Regions from separate parts of the Azospirillum formosense genome, predicted to be linked through region 1. Evidence: predicted binding sites of a transcription regulator. Region 1 holds the regulator's gene; the other holds the start of a gene.
The links. Region 1 encodes PhoB, which activates phosphate uptake and scavenging genes when phosphate is short. Its sites were predicted from a motif close to TNTCATAAAACTGTCA; they were not measured.
Positions count from the first base shown of each region.

Region 2: the regulator PhoB is predicted to act here: its motif matches at 4,921-4,936, upstream of ABVN73_RS14135 (Na/Pi cotransporter family protein).

Region 1 is NZ_CP159402.1:33,364-42,435, forward strand. Features, by position in the region: gene pstB (phosphate ABC transporter ATP-binding protein PstB) at 1-534, shown strand, start outside; gene phoU (phosphate signaling complex protein PhoU) at 605-1,402, shown strand; gene phoB (phosphate regulon transcriptional regulator PhoB) at 1,434-2,138, shown strand; gene ABVN73_RS00165 (hypothetical protein) at 2,292-2,579, opposite strand; gene ABVN73_RS00170 (DsrE family protein) at 2,585-3,022, opposite strand; gene moeB (molybdopterin-synthase adenylyltransferase MoeB) at 3,048-3,836, opposite strand; gene ABVN73_RS00180 (hypothetical protein) at 3,909-4,718, opposite strand; gene cysK (cysteine synthase A) at 5,059-6,018, opposite strand; gene ABVN73_RS00190 (Rrf2 family transcriptional regulator) at 6,094-6,549, opposite strand; gene dut (dUTP diphosphatase) at 6,549-7,043, opposite strand; gene coaBC (bifunctional phosphopantothenoylcysteine decarboxylase/phosphopantothenate--cysteine ligase CoaBC) at 7,040-8,296, opposite strand; gene ABVN73_RS00205 (sigma-54 dependent transcriptional regulator) at 8,578-9,072, shown strand, end outside.
Region 2 is NZ_CP159403.1:217,495-226,566, reverse strand. Features, by position in the region: gene ABVN73_RS14150 (MASE3 domain-containing protein) at 1-1,480, shown strand, start outside; gene ABVN73_RS14145 (response regulator) at 1,458-1,853, shown strand; gene ABVN73_RS14140 (NAD-dependent epimerase/dehydratase family protein) at 2,224-3,156, shown strand; gene ABVN73_RS14135 (Na/Pi cotransporter family protein) at 3,175-4,815, opposite strand; gene ABVN73_RS14130 (DMT family transporter) at 4,999-5,898, opposite strand; gene ABVN73_RS14125 (LysR substrate-binding domain-containing protein) at 6,003-6,878, shown strand; gene ABVN73_RS14120 (glycine zipper 2TM domain-containing protein) at 7,015-7,563, shown strand; gene ABVN73_RS14115 (4-(cytidine 5'-diphospho)-2-C-methyl-D-erythritol kinase) at 7,577-8,593, opposite strand; gene tyrS (tyrosine--tRNA ligase) at 8,928-9,072, shown strand, end outside.

The sequences.
Region 1 (9,072 bases):
CGGAACATCGACGCCGTGCAGCTCCGCGCCCGCGTCGGCATGGTCTTCCAGAAGCCCAACCCCTTCCCGAAGTCGATCTACGACAACATCGCCTACGGCCCGCGCATCCACGGCATCGCCAGCCACCGCGACGAGATGGACGAGATCGTCCAGACCTCGCTGCAGCGCGCCGGCCTGTGGAACGAGGTGAAGGACCGCCTGCGCGAGCCGGGCACCGGCCTGTCCGGCGGCCAGCAGCAGCGCCTGTGCATCGCCCGCGCCATCGCCGTCAGCCCCGAGGTGATCCTGATGGACGAGCCCTGCTCGGCGCTCGACCCCATCGCGACCGCCCACATCGAGGAGCTGATCGACGAGCTGCGCGAGAACTACACGATCGTCATCGTCACCCACAACATGCAGCAGGCGGCCCGCGTCTCCCAGAAGACCGCCTTCTTCCATCTGGGCGACATGGTGGAGTGCGACGACACGGAGGAAATCTTCACCAACCCGCGGGACGAGCGCACCCAGGGCTACATCACCGGCCGCTACGGCTGATCGCCGTCCTCGGATCCCCGGCCTCATTCTGGGCACCGCCGCGACTCCTCCTCTGCGAAGGACGTGAAGCATGAGCAACGAACACATCGTGCGTTCCTTCGCGCACGAACTTGAACGCCTGTCCAACCTGATCACCCAGATGGGCGGCGTCGCCGAAGCGCAGGTGGACGCCGCCGTGAAGGCGGTGGCCCGCCGCGACGTCGCACTGGCCGCCCAGGTCATGCAGGCCGACCAGCGCATCGACGCCTACGAGCGCGACATCGATGCCGAGGCCGTGCGCCTGCTCGCCCTGCGCCAGCCGCTGGCCCAGGACCTGCGCGAGATCGTGTCGGCGCTGAAGATCGCCTCGGACCTGGAGCGGATCGGCGACTACGCCTCCAACATCGCCAAGCGCTCGCTGGCGCTGGCCCAGGTGCCGGTGGTGCGCCCGGCGGTGGCCATCCCGCGCATGGGGCGGCTGGTCGAGTCGATCATGAAGGACGTGCTGGACGCCTACATCGAGCGCGACGTCCAGCGCGCCATCGCCGCCTGGGAACGCGACGAGGAGCTGGACGACCTCTACACCAGCCTGTTCCGCGAGGTCCTGACCTACATGATGGAGGACCCGCGCAACATCACGCCCTGCACGCACCTGCTGTTCATGGCGAAGAACCTGGAGCGGATCGGCGACCACGCCACCAACATCGCCGAGACCATCCATTACCTGGTGGTCGGAACGACGCTGCGCGCCGCGCGCCCGAAGAACGACGGCAGCAGCTTCGCCGTGGTCGAGCCGGAAGGGCTCGCCATGGCGGCGACGGACGCGGTGGAACGGGGATTGCCGCGGGACGGCGGCCCGGATAACGATGGAGCGGGACATGCCGCGTGACGGCGAGACGCGCAGTGGGAGCGGGACAAGCATGAATTCGGCGCTGAAGCCGCTCGTTCTCATCGTCGAGGACGAAGCCGACATCGTGACGCTGCTGAAGTACAATCTGGAGAAGGAAGGCTTCCGCGTGAACGCCGCCACCGACGGCGAGGAAGCGCTTCTGCTGGCCGGGGAGCAGACGCCGAACATCGTCCTGCTCGACTGGATGCTGCCGCTGATGTCGGGGCTGGAGGTCTGCCGCCAGATGCGCCGCAACAGCAAGATGCGCGACATCCCGATCATCATGCTGACCGCCCGCGGCGAGGAGGCGGACCGCGTGCGCGGCCTGAATTCCGGCGCCGACGACTACATCACCAAGCCCTTCTCCCCGACCGAGCTGGTCGCCCGCATGCGCGCCGTGCTGCGCCGGTCGGCCCCCGGCATGACCGACGAGACGCTGCAGTTCGCCGACGTGACCATGGATCTGGCCGCCCACCGGGTGCGCCGGAATGGGCGCGACGTGCATCTGGGGCCGACCGAGTTCCGCCTGCTGCGCCATTTCATGCAGCATCCCGGCCGCGTCTTCTCGCGCGAGCAGCTTCTCGACGTGGTGTGGGGCCATGACGTCTATGTCGAGCCGCGCACCGTCGACGTGCACATCCGCCGTCTGCGCAAGGCGATGAACGAGGAGACGGAGATGGACCTGATCCGCACCGTCCGCTCGGCCGGCTACGCGCTGGACAGCAAGTCCATCTGAGCGAAATGCGCCAAGCGCCGGCCTTGCCCCCTCCCTAACCCTCCCCCGCTTCGCAGGGGAGGGGACTGATTGTCCCTCTCCTGCGAAGCGGGGGAGGGAAGGGGCTCACGCGCAAGCGTGGGAAGGGTGGGGGCCAGGTGTGCGTTGCGAAAGCTACCCCTCCAGCAGCCCCACCGCCTCGCGCAAAATCGCCACCTTCGGGCCGAAGCGCTTCGCCGGGTCGCTGTCCTCGATGAAGCCGATCATCACGCGCAGGGCGTGCGCCACCCGCGGGGCGAGATCGGGATGCGCCGTGACATGCTGCGCCAGATGGGCCAGCGCGTCCCGGTAGGGCCGGCCCTCGAAGCCCTCCGCGGCGATCGCCTCGAAGCGGTTCGCGTGCTCGATCACCAGGCTGTGGTCCGCCGGGCCGTGGTCCACCGGGCTGTGGTCGTCGGTCATCGCGCTCACACGAACAGGATCGCGCCGGTCTTCGGCGCGTCGTTCAGGAAGGTGACGACGCCGCCGGTCTTCACCGGCACGTCCGGGCGCAGCGGGGTGCCGGCGGGCAGGCCGAGCGCGCGCAGCCCCATCTCGCAGGCCATGACCGTGACCTTGAGCATCACGCAGGCCTCCAGCAGTTCCTCGAAGCCGGCCAGCCCGTTGGCGGTGAAGGCGGCGTCGCGTTCCGCCGGGCGGCTGCCGTCGTCGGCGGGGTCCAGCCGGTGCCAGCCCGGCACACCGTCGGCATCCGCGGCCAACAGCGTGTTGAGCGCGCGGCCGGTGAAGAACAGCGTGACCTTGCGGTTGGTCGCCGCCGCCGCGCTGGCCATCACCAGGGCGTAGTGAACCCGGTCGAAGCCGCCCGCGAACAGGACGATGGACAGGCTTTCAGGACCTTCCATGGGTCAGGACTCTCCCAAGCGCCGCTCAGTGGGCGGACAGGTCGTGGATGGTCGGGTGGGTGCCGCACAAGGGGCAGTCCGGATCGCGGCGCACCGTGATGCGCTGGAAGGAGGCGTGCAGCGTGTCCAGCATCATCAGGCTGCCCGAGAGGCCCTCGCCGATGCCCATGATCTCCTTCAGAACCTCCGTCGTCTGGAGCGAGCCGACGAAGCCGGCCAGCGCTCCCAGAACGCCGCCCTCGGAGCAGGACGGCACCAGACCGCGCGGCGGCGGTTCCGGGAACAGGCAGCGGTAGCAGGGGTGCGGGTCGCCGAGATGCGCCTTGAAGGTCGAGACCTGCCCGTCGAAGCGCAGGATCGCCGCCGACACCAGCGTCTTCTTCGCAAAGAAGCAGGCGTCGTTCAGCAGGAAGCGCGTGGCGAAATTGTCCGACCCGTCGGCCACGATGTCGTAGCGCCCGATCAGGTCCAGCGCGTTGTCCTTCGTCAGCCGGGTCTTGTGAACCTCCACCGCCACGTCGGGGTTCAGCGCGCGGATGCGGGCGGCGGCGCTCTCCACCTTCGGAACGCCGAGCGACGACTCGTCGTGGATGATCTGCCGTTGCAGGTTGGACAGGTCCACCGTGTCGTCGTCGATGACGCCGATGGTGCCCACCCCCGCCGCGGCGAGGTAGAGCAGCAGCGGCGCGCCCAGCCCGCCGGCCCCGACGACCAGGACGCGGGCGCGCAGCAGCGCCTCCTGCCCGACGCCGCCGACCTCCGGCAGGATGATGTGGCGGGAATAGCGGTGAAGCTGGGTGTCGGTGAAATCCATGGTGCCGCAGAATAGCGCGGAACGCCCCATGCCGCGCAAGTCCCCTCGCTCAGGGCCTCGCCTCCGGCGGCGTCAGGCGAGCAGGCTCATCTTGTAGGGGGTGCTCTTCGAGGTGCTGGACGCCTTGTTCGCGTCCTCCGCCGCCCACTGCTTCAGCCGCGCCTCGCGCTCCCGCATGATCTTGTCGAACGGGCGTTCCTCGGTCGACTCGGGCGTCTTGGCGACCTTCTGGATGAAGTTCAGCTGATAAGGGATCTCGCCGACCACGTTCTTCGGCGGGACGATCACGAGCTCGTACTGGCCGGGGTCGATCTTGAAGCTGGGCTTCTTCAGCATGTCCTCGCCCGATTTCGTCGGGTCCATCGTGTCGCCGGAGGCCACGACCTTGCCCTCCTTGCTCATGAGGGCCCAGCGCGTGTAGGGCAGGGACATGTTGCCGACGAACTCGCCGCCCTGGGCGACGGTCAGCGTGTGCTTCTGGACGCCGCTGTCGTTGCCGACGACGGCGCGGGCGATGCCCTTCATCTGGGCACCGGTCCCCACCATCATGATGTTCTGGCGTTCGGTGATGTCGAGCGTGTATTCGCGCTCGTTCACCCCGCGGACGGCCTGCGAGATCACCGCGGTGTAGGTGCCGGGGCCGAGCTTCGCGCTGGTTTCCGCCGCCTCGTTCTTCGCCTTCGCCTCGGCGACGACCTTGTTGTTCTGGTCGACGATCTTGATGTTGGTGTTGATGTCGGCGATCTTGAAATTGAATTCGCCGGTTTTCGACACCGTGAACTGGCGGTAGTCGGTGGACGCGAGGTTGGAGTCCAATTCGTTGGTGATGCCGCGGAACTGGAACCAGTTCATCGTCGAGGCATTCGGAATCGCGACGCCCATGGTGGCCTCCCCCCCGCTGGTCCTGTGCCGTCAGCTCCGCCTCGTCGGGCGGCCCTGCCGCAAGCCGGACCGTCGCCCGCAACGGCGGAGCCGCGCCGGCCGAAACTCCCGGCGCCGACAGGCTAGATTAATAAAATCCAATCTTTTTGTCAAACCGCCGCCCGATTCCAGGGGCGGGCACAAAGACCGGATGCATTCCACTCCACAGCGGCCCACTCTACAACAGGATGCGCGACGATGCAATATTCGCCGCCCGGTTGCGCAGGACGGAGCAACGGGAGGCGGAGCATCGGAGAGCCCTCCCACGCCCGTGAGCGGGCGCAGGAGGAGGCGACCCGGCTTACTCCAGCCCTTCGAACAGGGCGGTGGAGAGATAGCGCTCGGCGAAGGACGGCAGGATCACGACGATCAGCTTGCCCTCGTTCTCCGGGCGGGAACCGATCTCCAGCGCCGCGGCCAGCGCCGCGCCCGAGGAGATGCCGACCGGGATGCCTTCCAGCTTCGCCACCTTGCGGGCCGTCTCGAAGGCGCGCTGGTTGGAGATGCGGACGACCTCGTCGATCAGGTCCTTCTTCAGGACGTCCGGCACGAAACCGGCGCCGATGCCCTGGATCTTGTGCGGGCCGGGCATGCCGCCGGACAGGACGGGGCTGTCCTCCGGCTCCACCGCGATGGTGCGGAAGCCGGGCTTGCGAGCCTTCAGGACCTCCGACACGCCGGTCAGCGTGCCGCCGGTGCCGACGCCGGAAATCAGGAAGTCGGCCTTGCCGTCGGTGTCCTTCCAGATCTCCTCCGCCGTGGTGTTGCGGTGGATCTCCGGGTTGGCGCCGTTCTTGAACTGCTGGAGCATGTAGGCGTTCGGGTCGGTGGCGACGATCTCGTCGGCCCGGCGGATGGCGCCCTTCATGCCCTCCGCCGCCGGGGTCAGCACCAGTTCGGCGCCCAGCAGCTTCAGCATCTTGCGCCGCTCGACCGACATGCTCTCCGGCATGGTCAGGATCAGGCGGTAGCCCTTGGCCGCGGCGACGAAGGCCAGCGCGATGCCGGTGTTGCCCGAGGTCGGCTCGACCAGGGTGGTGCGGCCCGGCTCGATGGCGCCGGCGCGCTCCGCCGCGTCGATCATGGCGAAGCCGATGCGGTCCTTCACGCTGGCCAGCGGGTTGAAGAACTCCAGCTTGCCGACGATCTGGGCCTTGACCCCGGCCTCCTCGGCCAGCCGCTTGACCCGCACCAGCGGCGTGGCGCCGACGGTGTCGAGAATGCTGTCGTAGATCTTACCGCGAAACTCGGAACCCGGCATTTTTCACTCCTCCGGTGTGTGGTATTTTCCCACTTTCTACAGCATGTGTAGAATTTAACCGTTTTCCGGGTGGGATCAAATCGTAAAATCGATGCGGTCTTCGGTCTCGCTCTCGACGCCGGCGGTGCGGGCGCGCAGGCAGAGATCCTCGATGGTGATGTCGTCGAGCTTCTTCATGCATTCCTCCTGAAGCTCGTTCCACAGCGGGCGCACCACCTTGTGCCCCAGGATGGAGCCGGCCGGCTCCTCGATGGGGTCGGTCGCGGTCTCCATGGAGCGGACGACCTTCACGATCTCGCCCAGCGTGATCCGCCGGCGCTCGCGGGCCAGCCGGTAGCCGCCGCGCGGCCCGCGCACGCCGGCCAGGACGCCGTCGCGGACGAGCTGCTGGAGAACCTGCTCCAGATAGCGCTTGGGAATGCCCTGGCGGCGGGTGATCTCGCCGGACTGCACGGGTTCGGTGCCAGCGTTGTAGGCGATGTCCAGCACCGCCTCGATCGCGAACATCAGCTTCTTGGAAATGCGGAGCATCAGTGCGACTCCTGCGCGGGAGAGGGCGGGGCGAACTGGCCGGTGGAGCCGAAGCCCCCGGTGCCGCGGGCGCTGTCGGGCAGCGCCGCCGACTCGGCCCAGGCGGCGCGCTCGTAGCGGGCGATCACGAGCTGGGCGATGCGCTGGCCGCGCTCCACCGTGAAGGGCTGGTCGCCGTGGTTGATCAGGATCACCCCGACCTCGCCGCGGTAGTCGGCGTCGATGGTGCCCGGGCTGTTCAGCACCGTGACCCCGTGCTTCAGCGCCAGGCCGGAGCGCGGGCGCACCTGCGCCTCGTAGCCGTCGGGCAGGGCGAAGGCGACGCCCGTGGGGATCAGCGCGCGGCGGCCCGGCTCCAGGACGACCGGCTCCGCCAGCGCGGCCAGCAGGTCCATGCCGGCCGCGTGTTCGGTCGCGTAGGCCGGCAGGTCCAGCCCCGCGGCGTGGGCGAGCCGGACGATGGGAACGGGAATGGCGGATGCCGTTGCGCTCACGGAATGGTCTCCTGGGGGGCGGGGGTGGAAGGCGGGTTGAAATGCCGGGCGATGGCCTCGGCCAGACGGGCGGCCACGGCGTCCTTGCCCATGGTGGGCCAGTCCTCGGCGCCGTCGGCGCGGATCAGATGGACGGTGTTGTCGGCCCCGCCGAAGGTGGTGGTGCCCGGCGACACGTCGTTGGCGACGATCCAGTCGCAGCCCTTGCGGGCGCGCTTGGCGGTCGCGTAGTCCACCACGTTGCCGGTCTCCGCGGCGAAGCCGACGACCAGCGCCGGACGGCGCGGCCCGGCCTGGGACAGGGTCGCCAGGATGTCGGGATTCTCGGTCAGGGTCAGGCTCGGCGGGCCGCCGCCGTCCTTCTTCAGCTTGCGGTCCGATTCGCCGGCCACGCGCCAGTCGGCGACGGCGGCGGCGCAGACCGCGATGTCCGCGGGCAGGGCCGCCTCGCAGGCCGCCAGCATCTCCCGCGCCGTCTCGATGGGGCGCACGGTGCAGCCGGGCGGGTCGGGCAGGCGGGTGGGGCCGGTGACCAGAGTCACCTCCGCCCCCAGCCGGCGCAGCGCCTCGGCGATGGCGTGGCCCTGCTTGCCGGAGGAGCGGTTGGCGATGTAGCGCACCGGGTCGATGGGCTCCACCGTCGGGCCGCTGGTGACCAAGGCGCGCTTGCCGGCCAGCGGCTTGGGCGCGTCCAGCTCCTCGAAATGGGCGGCGATGGCCTGGACGATCTCCATCGGCTCGGCCATGCGCCCGAACCCGTACTCGCCGCAGGCCATCTCGCCCTTGTTCGGGCCGACCCGGCGCACGCCGCGCTTTTCCAGGAGCGCCAGATTGTCGCGGGTCGCCGGATGCTCCCACATGCGGACGTTCATCGCCGGGGCGACGAGCACCGGCTTGTCGGTGGCCAGCAACACGGTGGCGGCCAGATCGTCGGCCATGCCGGCGGCCATGCGGGACAGCAGGTTGGCGGTGGCCGGGGCGACGACCAGAAGGTCGGCGTCGCGCGACAGCTGGATGTGCCCCATCTCCGATTCGTCGGTCAGGGACCACAGGTCCTGGTAGACGGTGTCCTCGGTCAGCGCCTGCACCGACAGGGGCGTGACGAACTGCGCCCCGGCCCGGGTCAGGACCGCGCGCACGCGCACGCCCCGCTCCTTCAGGCGGCGGATCAGCTCCAGGCTCTTGTAGGCCGCGATGCCGCCCGCGATGACGAGCAGGATGCGCTTGCCGGACAGCACGGATGTTTCGGCCACGGGGGTCCGCCGCTCCTTGCTATGGATTTTGTAGAATTCAGATATTCCATCATGGCGCCCGGTACAAGCGTCCTTCGCTCGTCCTCACAGCAAAACCGGTGTGAAATGCACATCCATGACCGGAATGTGAAACCACGAACGGGATATTTCGTTGCGCGACCGCATTCCAGGTCTTTCGTGCGAAGGCCGTCATCGCGTAGAGTGCATTTTTAAGGATTTGCTGATAACCAAGCAGTCCGAATGCACGTTTTCCGCACTTTCCATTTGAATTCAAACGGTCCATGCCCGTCCGCGCAACGCCGATCCTTCTCGTGGAAGACACGCCGTCGCTGGCCCGCGTCTATGCGGAGTTCCTGAAGAAGGACTGCACCGCCGTCACGACGGTGGAGACGGGGGCCGCGGCGCTGGAGCAGCTGGCCGACGGCGTGCCGCGGATCGTGCTGCTGGACCTCCAGCTTCCCGACATGCACGGCATGGACGTGCTGAAGCGGATCAGCGCCCAGGCGCTGCCCTGCGCGGTCATCATCATCACCGCCCACGGGTCGGTCGGGGTGGCGGTGGAGGCGATGCGCTACGGCGCCTATGATTTCCTGGTGAAGCCCTTCTCGGCGGAGCGGCTGACCGTCACCGTGCGCAACGCCATGGAGCGGCTGCGCCTCGCCCAGCTGGTCGACAGCTTCGAGAAGGACCTGGGGCGCAGCCGCTACCACGGCTTCCTCGGCTCCTCGCTGGCGATGCAGGCGGTCTACCGGATCATCGACAGCGCCGCCTCCTCG
Region 2 (9,072 bases), on a different replicon from region 1:
CGCGGCGGTCGTCGCCTGCCTGCTGCTGTGCGGCCGGCGACGGCAGTTCGAGCCCCGGGTGTTCGGCCTGACCTTCGCCGGCATCGCGCTGCTGGCCCCGCAGGAGCTGATCTTCACGCTCTACGACCGTCCGCACGGGGTGGTGAACGCGCTGGGGCATTTCATCAAGATCCTGTCCTTCTACCTCCTTTACCGGGCGATCATCGTCACCGCGCTGCGCAATCCCTACGACCTCGCCTTCTACCGGATGCGCCGCAGCGAGGAGGCCCTGCGCGACCATCTGAGCGGCCTGGAGGCGCTGATCGCCACCCGCACCGCCGAACTGCGCGAGAGCGAGGCGCGCTGGCGGGCGCTTCTGGAATGCTCCAACGACTGGTTCTGGGAAACCGACGAGCGCGGGCGCTTCACCGCCCTGTCGCCGCGCGCCCAGGAGTCCACCGGGCGGGGCGGGGCGGAGCTTCTCGGTTTCACCCACGCCGATCTCCTGGACCGCAACCGTCCGGAGGAGGATTTCCCCATCCTGATCGAGGCGCTGCACCGGCGGGAGCCCTTCCGCCGCCTCTCCTTCCCGCTCGCCTCGCCGGGAGGGGCGGCGCGCTGGGTGATGGTCAGCGGCACGCCGCGCTATGACGGCAACGGCACCTTTCTCGGCTACCGCGGCACGACCAGCGACATCAGCGCGCGGCGCCAGTCGGCGGAAGCGGCGCGGCAGAAGCAGACCATGGCGGCGCTCGGCAGCCTCGTCGGCGGCCTCGCCCACGAGATCAACAACCTGCTGCAGCCGGTCATCAGCCTGTCCGATCTGGCCCGCGCCCGCGCCGGCGAGGATCGCAAGCTCCAGGCCTACCTGAACGCCGTCCACGACAGCGGGGTGAAAGCCCGCACGATCATGCGCGACGTCCTCCAGTTCGCCCGCGTCGAGGTGGCGGACTCGCCGCCGGGCAACCTCGAGGACGCCGTTCATTCGGCCCTGGAGCTTGCCGCCCCGTCGATGCCGCCCTCCATCGGGACGCGCACGCGTCTTGAGCCCGGCCTGGACGCGGTGACGATCACCGCGACCGAACTGACCCAGGTCCTCCTCAACCTGATTCAGAACGCCCGCGATGCCATGCCGCAGGGCGGCACCCTGACCATCGACGCCCGTTCCCTGACCATCAAGGAACGGGACACGCCCCTCCGCCAACTCGGCGAAGGCCGGTATGTGCGGCTGACCGTGACCGACACCGGCACGGGGATGGACGAGGGGACACGCCAGCGTGTGTTCGACCCCTTCTTCACCACCAAACCGGTCGGGAAAGGGACGGGGCTTGGGCTTTCGGTGGTATATGGTATCGTGCGGAACGGGGGCGGCGACGTCTGGGTCGAGAGCACCCTCGGACGCGGAACGTCCTTCATCATCGACCTGCCCACCGCCCCGCCCGGCGGACCGGGCCAAACGACACATGGGATGCTGGTTCATGGCGAAGGTGCTGGTCGTTGAGGATTCGGCCGCCGTGCGGCTGGCGGTCACCGAAGTGATCGAACAGGCGGGCCATGAGGTCGTGGAGGCGGAAAACGGCCGCGTCGCCATCGCCCTGCTCGACGGCGGCGCGCTCTTCGACCTGATCGTCACCGACGTGCTGATGCCGGAGGCCGACGGGGTGGAGGTCATCAAGGCCGCGCGCACCCGCAACCCCGGCGCGCAGGTGCTCGCCATGTCGGGCGGGGCGCCGAACCTTCCCGCCGGCTACGCCCTGAAGATGGCCGAGATGTTCGCGGCGGACGCGGTGCTCTACAAGCCCTTCCTCAATGAGGAACTGCGCAAGGCGGTGGCCCGCCTGCTGTCCGCGGCACCGCACTCCGAGCCCGGCTGACGGCCGCCGACCAACGGCAAGCCATCGAGCGGCGGGCCAAAAGGACGGCGGGCCTGCATTATCCCGCTGTGTCTTCCGGCACACAATGTGTCCGGGAGGCATCATGACGGCCACCGGCCCTCTTGACCGAAGTTATCCACAAAAAAGTGCATAAGACGGTGGATAAGGCTGTTGAACCCTCGGTCCCGCCTGCCCGCCGCGAGGGTGTCGGAAAACGCCCCCGATACGCCGCCGATTCGGGGTGCCGCACCCCGAACGGCCAGAACCGGCGCACCCCATGCGCCATCCCCTACCCCTAAGATGGTCTGGTCGGTCCAGCCCCCCCTCGCCACTATGAAGCCATGCTTAGCGATGGTGGAAAGGACGGCGGATGGCCCATTTTCTCGTGACCGGCGGCTGCGGCTTCATCGGATCGCATCTGGCTGACCGGCTGATCGGCGACGGGCACCGGGTCACCATCCTGGACGACATGAGCACCGGCCGCCTGGAGAACAAGCCGCTGCTGGCGAAGCTGGTGGTCGGCGACGTCGCCGATCCGGACGCCGTCCATCAGGCGATCCAGGGGGTGGACGGCGTGTTCCATCTGGCCGCCGTCGCGTCGGTCCAGCGCTCGCGCGAGTTGTGGGCGGAGACCCACCGCACCAACCTGTCGGGCACCGTCACCGTCTTCGAGGCGGCGCGCAGCGCCCGCAACGGCAACCCGGTGCCGGTGGTCTACGCCTCCTCCGCCGCGGTCTACGGCGACAACACGGCCACCCCGCTGCGCGAGGACGCCGCAACCCGCCCGCTGTCCGCCTACGGCGTGGACAAGCTGGGCTGCGAGCTGCACGCCAACGTCGCCTGGGCCATCCACGGGGTGCCGACGACGGGCTTCCGCTTCTTCAACATCTACGGGCCGCGGCAGGACCCCTCCTCGCCCTATTCCGGGGTGATCTCGATCTTCGCCCGCCGGGTGGCGCAGGGCGAGGACGTGACGATCTTCGGCGACGGCGAACAGGTCCGCGACTTCGTGTTCGTCGGCGACGTGGTGAATGTCCTCGTCAAGGCGATGGAGCGCCACCCCCAGGGGGCGGAGGTCTTCAACCTGTGCACCGGCCGCCCGACCTCGCTGCTGATGCTGCTGGAGGTGCTGCAGGAGCTGTGCGCCAGCCGGGTGCGCCGCCAGCACCAGCCGGCGCGGGCCGGCGACATCCGCGTGTCGATCGGCGACCCGGCGCGGCTGCGCGCCACCTTCGGCGAGGGGTGCCGCTTCGGCCTGCTGCAGGGGTTGAGCGCCACCCTGACCGGGGAGATGCCGCAGTAACCCCGCGGCCTTCCGCCCCTACACGTCGCGGCTTTCCAGCCGGGGCAGCCCGACCACCTTCAGGCGGCTCTCGCTGAGTTCCCCCACTTGATCGAGGATCGGCAGGGCGACCGCGGCGACATGGGCGTTGATGCGCTTCAGGTCGCGCAGGATGTCCAGCACCAGGGCGCTGGTCTCGATGCTCGCGGCATCGCCGCGGCGCACGCGGTCGAGATGGCGGGCGGTGGCGGTGCGCTCCAGCGCCCGCACCGCGTCCTTGCCGGCGACGAGCTGGCGGGCCAGCCGCCGGTCCTCCCCGATCAGGATGCCCAGCGCCGTGCGCAGGTTCTCCACCGTGCGGCGGTGCAGCTCCTCGACCTCGCGGAAATCCTCCGGCGCGAAATGCAGGTGGTGGCGGATGCGCTTGGCGGCGAGTTCCATCAGGCTCTTGTCGATGATGTCGCCGATGTGCTCCAGGTTGATGGCGAAGGCCATCAGGTCGTCGACCCGCCGGGTCTCCTCCACATCCAGGTGACGGCGCCCGAGCTTGGCGAGGTAGAGCTTGATGGCGGTGTGCAGCCGGTCCACCCGGTCGTCGGCGCGGCTGACCTCGGCGATCGGGCGCTCGTCGTTCTGGCGCAGAGCGGTCAGGCTGCGGCACAGCATATCCTCCACCAGATCGCCCAGCCGCAGCGTCTCGCGCACCGCGCCGGCGATGGCGACGGAGGGCGTCTCCAGCGCCGACTCGTCGAGATGCCGGGGCGTCGCCGCGTCCTCGCCCGCGTCCTCCGGCTGGGGCAGCAGCCCTTCGGTCAGCCGGGCGAGCGGAGTCACCAGCGGCAGGAAGAGCAGCGCCAGCGCGGCGTTGAAGGCGACGTGCGCGCTGACCACCGCCGTCAGCGGGGCCATGCCGGCCAGGAACGACGACGCCATGGGCACCAGCGGCAGGGCCAGAAGCGACCCGGTCACCCGCACCAGCAGGTTGCCCAGCGGCACCCGCCGCGCCGGCGCGCCGTCGGCCGCCGTGGCCAGCACCGCCGGCACGGCGCCGCCCAGATTGGCGCCCAGGACCAGCGCCACCGCCGTCTCGGTCCCGATCACCCCCGCTCCGGCCAGCGACCCCGCCAGCATCACCGTGGCGAGGCTGGAATGCACCGCCGCGGTCAGCGCCGCGGCGACGATCAGCGCGAACAGCGGCTCGCCGCCCAACGCCTCCAGCATCGCCTGGACCAGCGCCGACTCCCGGACCGGCAGGGTGGCCGCGCCGAGCAGCTTCAGGGCGAGCAGCATCAGCCCGATGCCGACCAGGATGCGGGCCAGCGCCCGCCGCCCGCGATGCTCGCCGCCCAGCGCGTGCAGCGCCCCGCCGAGCAGCAGCAGGCTGGGCGACAGCCAATGCAGATCGATGGCGAGCAACCGGGCGACGAGGCTGGTCCCGACGTCGGCGCCCAGCATCACCGCCAGCGCCATGGGGGTGGTCATGAAGCCCTGCCCGGCCATGGAGGCGGTCATCAGCGCGGTGGCCGTGCTGCTCTGCACCGCGATGGTCGCGGCGACCCCGGCCAGGAAGGCGGCCAGACGGTTGCGCGTGCCGTAGCCGACCCAGCGGCGAACCGCCGCCCCGCCCCACCGGAAGACGCCCGTCCGCACCAGCCGCAGCGCCCACAGCAGCAGCGCCACGGCGCCGAGGATGTCGATCAGGACCAGGGTGGGCGAGACGGCGGCGGTCGAGATGGCGGGCCTCCCGGCGTGTGGGCCTCAACAACAGGACGATGGAGAGTGGGACGTCATGAAAACGTAACAATCGCAGGGCGCAACCTGATCCCCCGCGAAAGGCGTATCCCTTTTGCCAGGATACGCTCCTTACCCCCGCGTCACCAGCCGGATGCCCAGCGCAACCGGCAGGATGCCCAGCAGGTCCCAGGGCTGCACCGTCTCGCCCAGCAGCGCCCAGCCGAACAGCATGCCCAGGGGCGGCATCAGGAAGTGATAGGCGCTGGCCTCCGTGGCGCTCGTCCGCTGCAGCAGGCGGAACCACAGCAGGTAGCCGCCGATCGACACCACCAAAGCCTGATAGACCAGCGACCCGGCGAAGCCGGCGGTCAGCCGGATCGACCCGGCGTCCTCCAGCAGCAGCCCGAGGGGCAACAGCGCCAGCCCCGCCGCCAGCACCTGCACCCCGGTGCCGGCGAGCAGCCCGGTCCGCGGCGCCAGCCGCTTGAACAGCAAGGTCCCCGCCGACAGCGCCACCAGAGCGCCGACCGCAAGCGCGATGCCCAGCGGCGCGTCGGTCCCGCTGCCCAGCCGTCCGCGCACCACCAGCGCCACCCCGGCCACCCCCAGCGCCAGCCCCACCGCCTTGCGCCGGGTCATCGCCTCGCCCAGCAGCAGGGCGGCCAGCGCCGCGGTCAGCACCGGGTTGGCGCTGACGATCAGTGCCGTGAGGCCGGACGACACGTGGGTCATGCCGCTGTAGCTCAGCCCCAGATAGAGCGCGTGGTTGAGCAGGCCGAGCAGCGCCAGCAGGCCAAGCGTCCGTCCGGCCATCCCCCGGTACTCGCCCTGCCACGCCGCGACCGCGGCCAGCAGCACCCCGGCGATCAGGAAGCGGAAGGCCAGCAGCAGCAGCGGCGGGCAGTCGGCCAGCCCGACCTTTCCGGCGGCGAAGGCCGAACTCCACGCGAGGCAGAAGGGCACGACCAGGGCGAGCGGCGCCGCCCGCGGGTCGGTCAGGGGTAAGGGGTGCGTGGCAGCGTGCGTCATGGCCGGTCCTCTCCCATGCGGAATGGTGCGCGTCGGAGAGAGGATGGCGCGGGACCTTTTCATTTGGAAATTGGATGATATCATTCATTGCATTCGAAACGTGAATGGTCGATCCGATGCGCGAGATGGATCTGGGCCTGCTGCGCACCTTCGTCTCGGTGGTGGACGCCGGCGGCTTCACGCGGGCCGGCGAGCGGGTGCACAAGACGCAATCGACGGTCAGCCAGCAGATCCGCCGGCTGGAGGAGCAGGTCGGCCTGCCGCTTCTTGACCGCAACAGCCGCGCCGTCGTGCTGACCGACGACGGGGAACGGCTGCTCGGCTACGCCCGCCGGCTGCTGGCGCTGAACGACGAGGCGAACGCCGTCCTCTCCGGGCGCCCGGCGGCGGAGGTGGTGCGGCTGGGCGTGCCGGAGGATTACGCGGTGGAGCGGCTGCCCCTGCTGCTCGCCGACTTCGCGCGGGCGAACCGGCGGCTGCGGCTGGACGTGCGCTGCGCCCTGTCGGTGCGGCTGCGCGCCGACGTGGAGTGCGGCGACCTCGACATCGCCCTGGTCAAGCAGGAACCCGGCCGCCCCGGCGCGCTGCGCGCGTGGCGGGAGCCGCTCTGCTGGGTCGGCCCGGCGGCGGAGGACCTGCACCGCGAGGACCCGCTGCCGCTGGTGCTGTTCCCGCAGGGCTGCGTCTACCGCAACCGCGCGGTGCACGAGCTGGAGCGCGCCGGACGGCGCTGGCGGGTCGCCTATTCCAGCCCCAACCACGCCGGGGTGCGCGCCGCGGTGTCCGGCGGGCTGGGCGTCAGCGTGCTCCCCCACAGCGCCCTGCCGCCCGGCGCCCGCTTCCTCGGCGTGGCGGACGGCCTGCCGGCGCTGCCGGAAACCGAATTGGCGCTGCTGACCGGAAGCGCGGCGCGGAGCGCGGGGGTGGAGATGGTCACGGCCCTGCTGACGGAGAGCCTTCCCGAACCGGTGTGGGCGTGAGGGGCACGGCGGAGCAAGCCAAGGACGGGCTACCCCTTTCGCGCACCCCAAAAAGATCACGCCCCTTGGAGCGGTCGGATGGATGAAGACTCGACCCCCGGATGTTCATCCGGATGAGACGTATCCTGGAGCCATCATGACGCACATCCGCTTCACCCCCAAATCCATCGCCATCGCGCTGCTTGCCGGTGTGGCGGCCTTGGGCGCTGGAGCGTCCCCGGTCCTCGCCGATCCTCCCGATTGGGCGCCGGCCCACGGCTGGCGCGCCAAGCAGGAGCGCCACCACGAGCGCGAGCGCCATGACCGCGAGCGGGCCCGCTACTACGATCACGGCTACATCGACGGCGGCTATGGCGACGGGCGCGTGGTGATCGTCCGCCGTCCCCCGCCGGTGGTGGTCTACGAGGAGCCGCCGGTCGTGCATTACGCCCCGGCCCCCGTCTACATCGAGGAACCGCCGCCGGTGATCGTCCAGCAGCGCCCGCGCGCGGTCCGCGCGGCGCCGCCGATGGTGGAATGCGGCCCGCTCGACGGCGACCTGATCGGCGTGCTGGGCGGAGCGGCCGTCGGCGGGCTGGTCGGCTCGCAGTTCGGGCGCGGCGACGGCAAGCTGGCGGCGACCGCCGCCGGCACGCTGGGCGGCGCCATGCTGGGCGGCGCGATGACGCGCGGCGGCGGTTGCTAAGCCCCGACCGAGGTCAACCGACTCCCCAGCCGCCGGTGTCCGGGAAAGGGACCGGCGGAGGGGGAGCCATGGCGACGGTGGATGGCGCCGTCAATCCCGTGGGCAGCGGCGGCGCGTCCGCCGGAGTTGGCAGCAGCCGGGCGGCCCTCGTCCACCAGCGCGGCTGCGCCGCCTGGATCGAGCGGGCCGCAGCGGCTGCACGCTCCGCATCGGCGTAGAGGCCGAAGCAGGTCGCCCCGCTGCCCGACAGGCGGGCCAGCAGGCAGCCGTCCGTGCCGTCCAGCGCCGCCAGCACCGCGGCGATCACCGGAGCGACGGTCAGCGCCGGTTCGGTCAGGTCGTTGCGCCGCTCGCTGAGCAGCGCGGCCAGCGCCGCGGCGTCGGCCGGCGCCTCGGCGAAGCGGGCCGGGGCGGAGAAGCCCCCCCGGCGCGCCTTGAACACGGCGGGGGTCGGCACCGGCACGCCGGGGTTGACCAGCACCGCGTAGGTCTCCGGCAGGGCCGGCGCCTCCTCCAGCACCTCCCCAACGCCGCTGAAATAGCAGCTCCGCCCGGCGACGCAGACCGGCACGTCGGCGCCCAGCGACGCCGCGACCTCGTAGAGGCGCGGGTCGGCCACCGCCACGCCCCACAGCCGGGCCAGGGCGCGCAGCGTCGCGGCGGCGTCCGCCGAACCGCCACCGATCCCGGAGGCGACGGGCAGCGCCTTCTCCAACGCGATCATCGCGTCGGCCTCCCGCCCCAGCCGGGCGGCCAGCGCGTGGGCGGCGCGGATGACGAGGTTCTGGGCCGGGCTCTCGCCCATCAGCGCCGGGCCGAAGGGTCCGGAGATGGCCAGCCGCGGCCCGACCGGCGGCAGGTCGGCCCCGCGCAGAGCGATCCGCGCCACGCCCGGCTGCACCGTCACCCGGTCCGCCACGTCGGCGAAGGCGACGAGGCTGTCCAACTCGTGATAGCCGTCGTCCCGGCGGCCGACCACATGCAGATAGAGGTTCAGCTTGGCCGGCGCGGCTTCGGCGATGGCGCTCATGATCGGGTCCCCGCAAACGAAAAACCCTTCCTCCCGACAGGGGGAAGACGGGGTTTATGCGGCATGGGTGCGGCGAGCGCCAGACCCCACATGCCCGGCCGTCGGACAAACGGGTTGGGCCGGACGCGTCTTCCGTCCTTGACGCCTCGGCCCGGCGCGCCTAGCTTTCCGGCCATGACGACGCGCACGCACCACTTCGGCCGCTATTATCCGCTGCTCCCATAGGGCGGCGCGTTCGGTCTTGACCATAGGAACCATGCCGCCGCGGACCGGCGGCATGTGCTTCGACAGATGATCTCCGGGACGCGGCCCTTCCCTTCCGGAGATCAGCACCATGGCGACACCCGCCGCTTCCAGCCCCTTCCAGTCCGACTTCCTGCGCGTGCTCGACGAGCGCGGCTTCCTGCACCAGGGCAGCGACCTGTCGGGCCTCGACGCCCTGCTGCGCCGGGGGCCGGTCGGCGCCTACATCGGCTTCG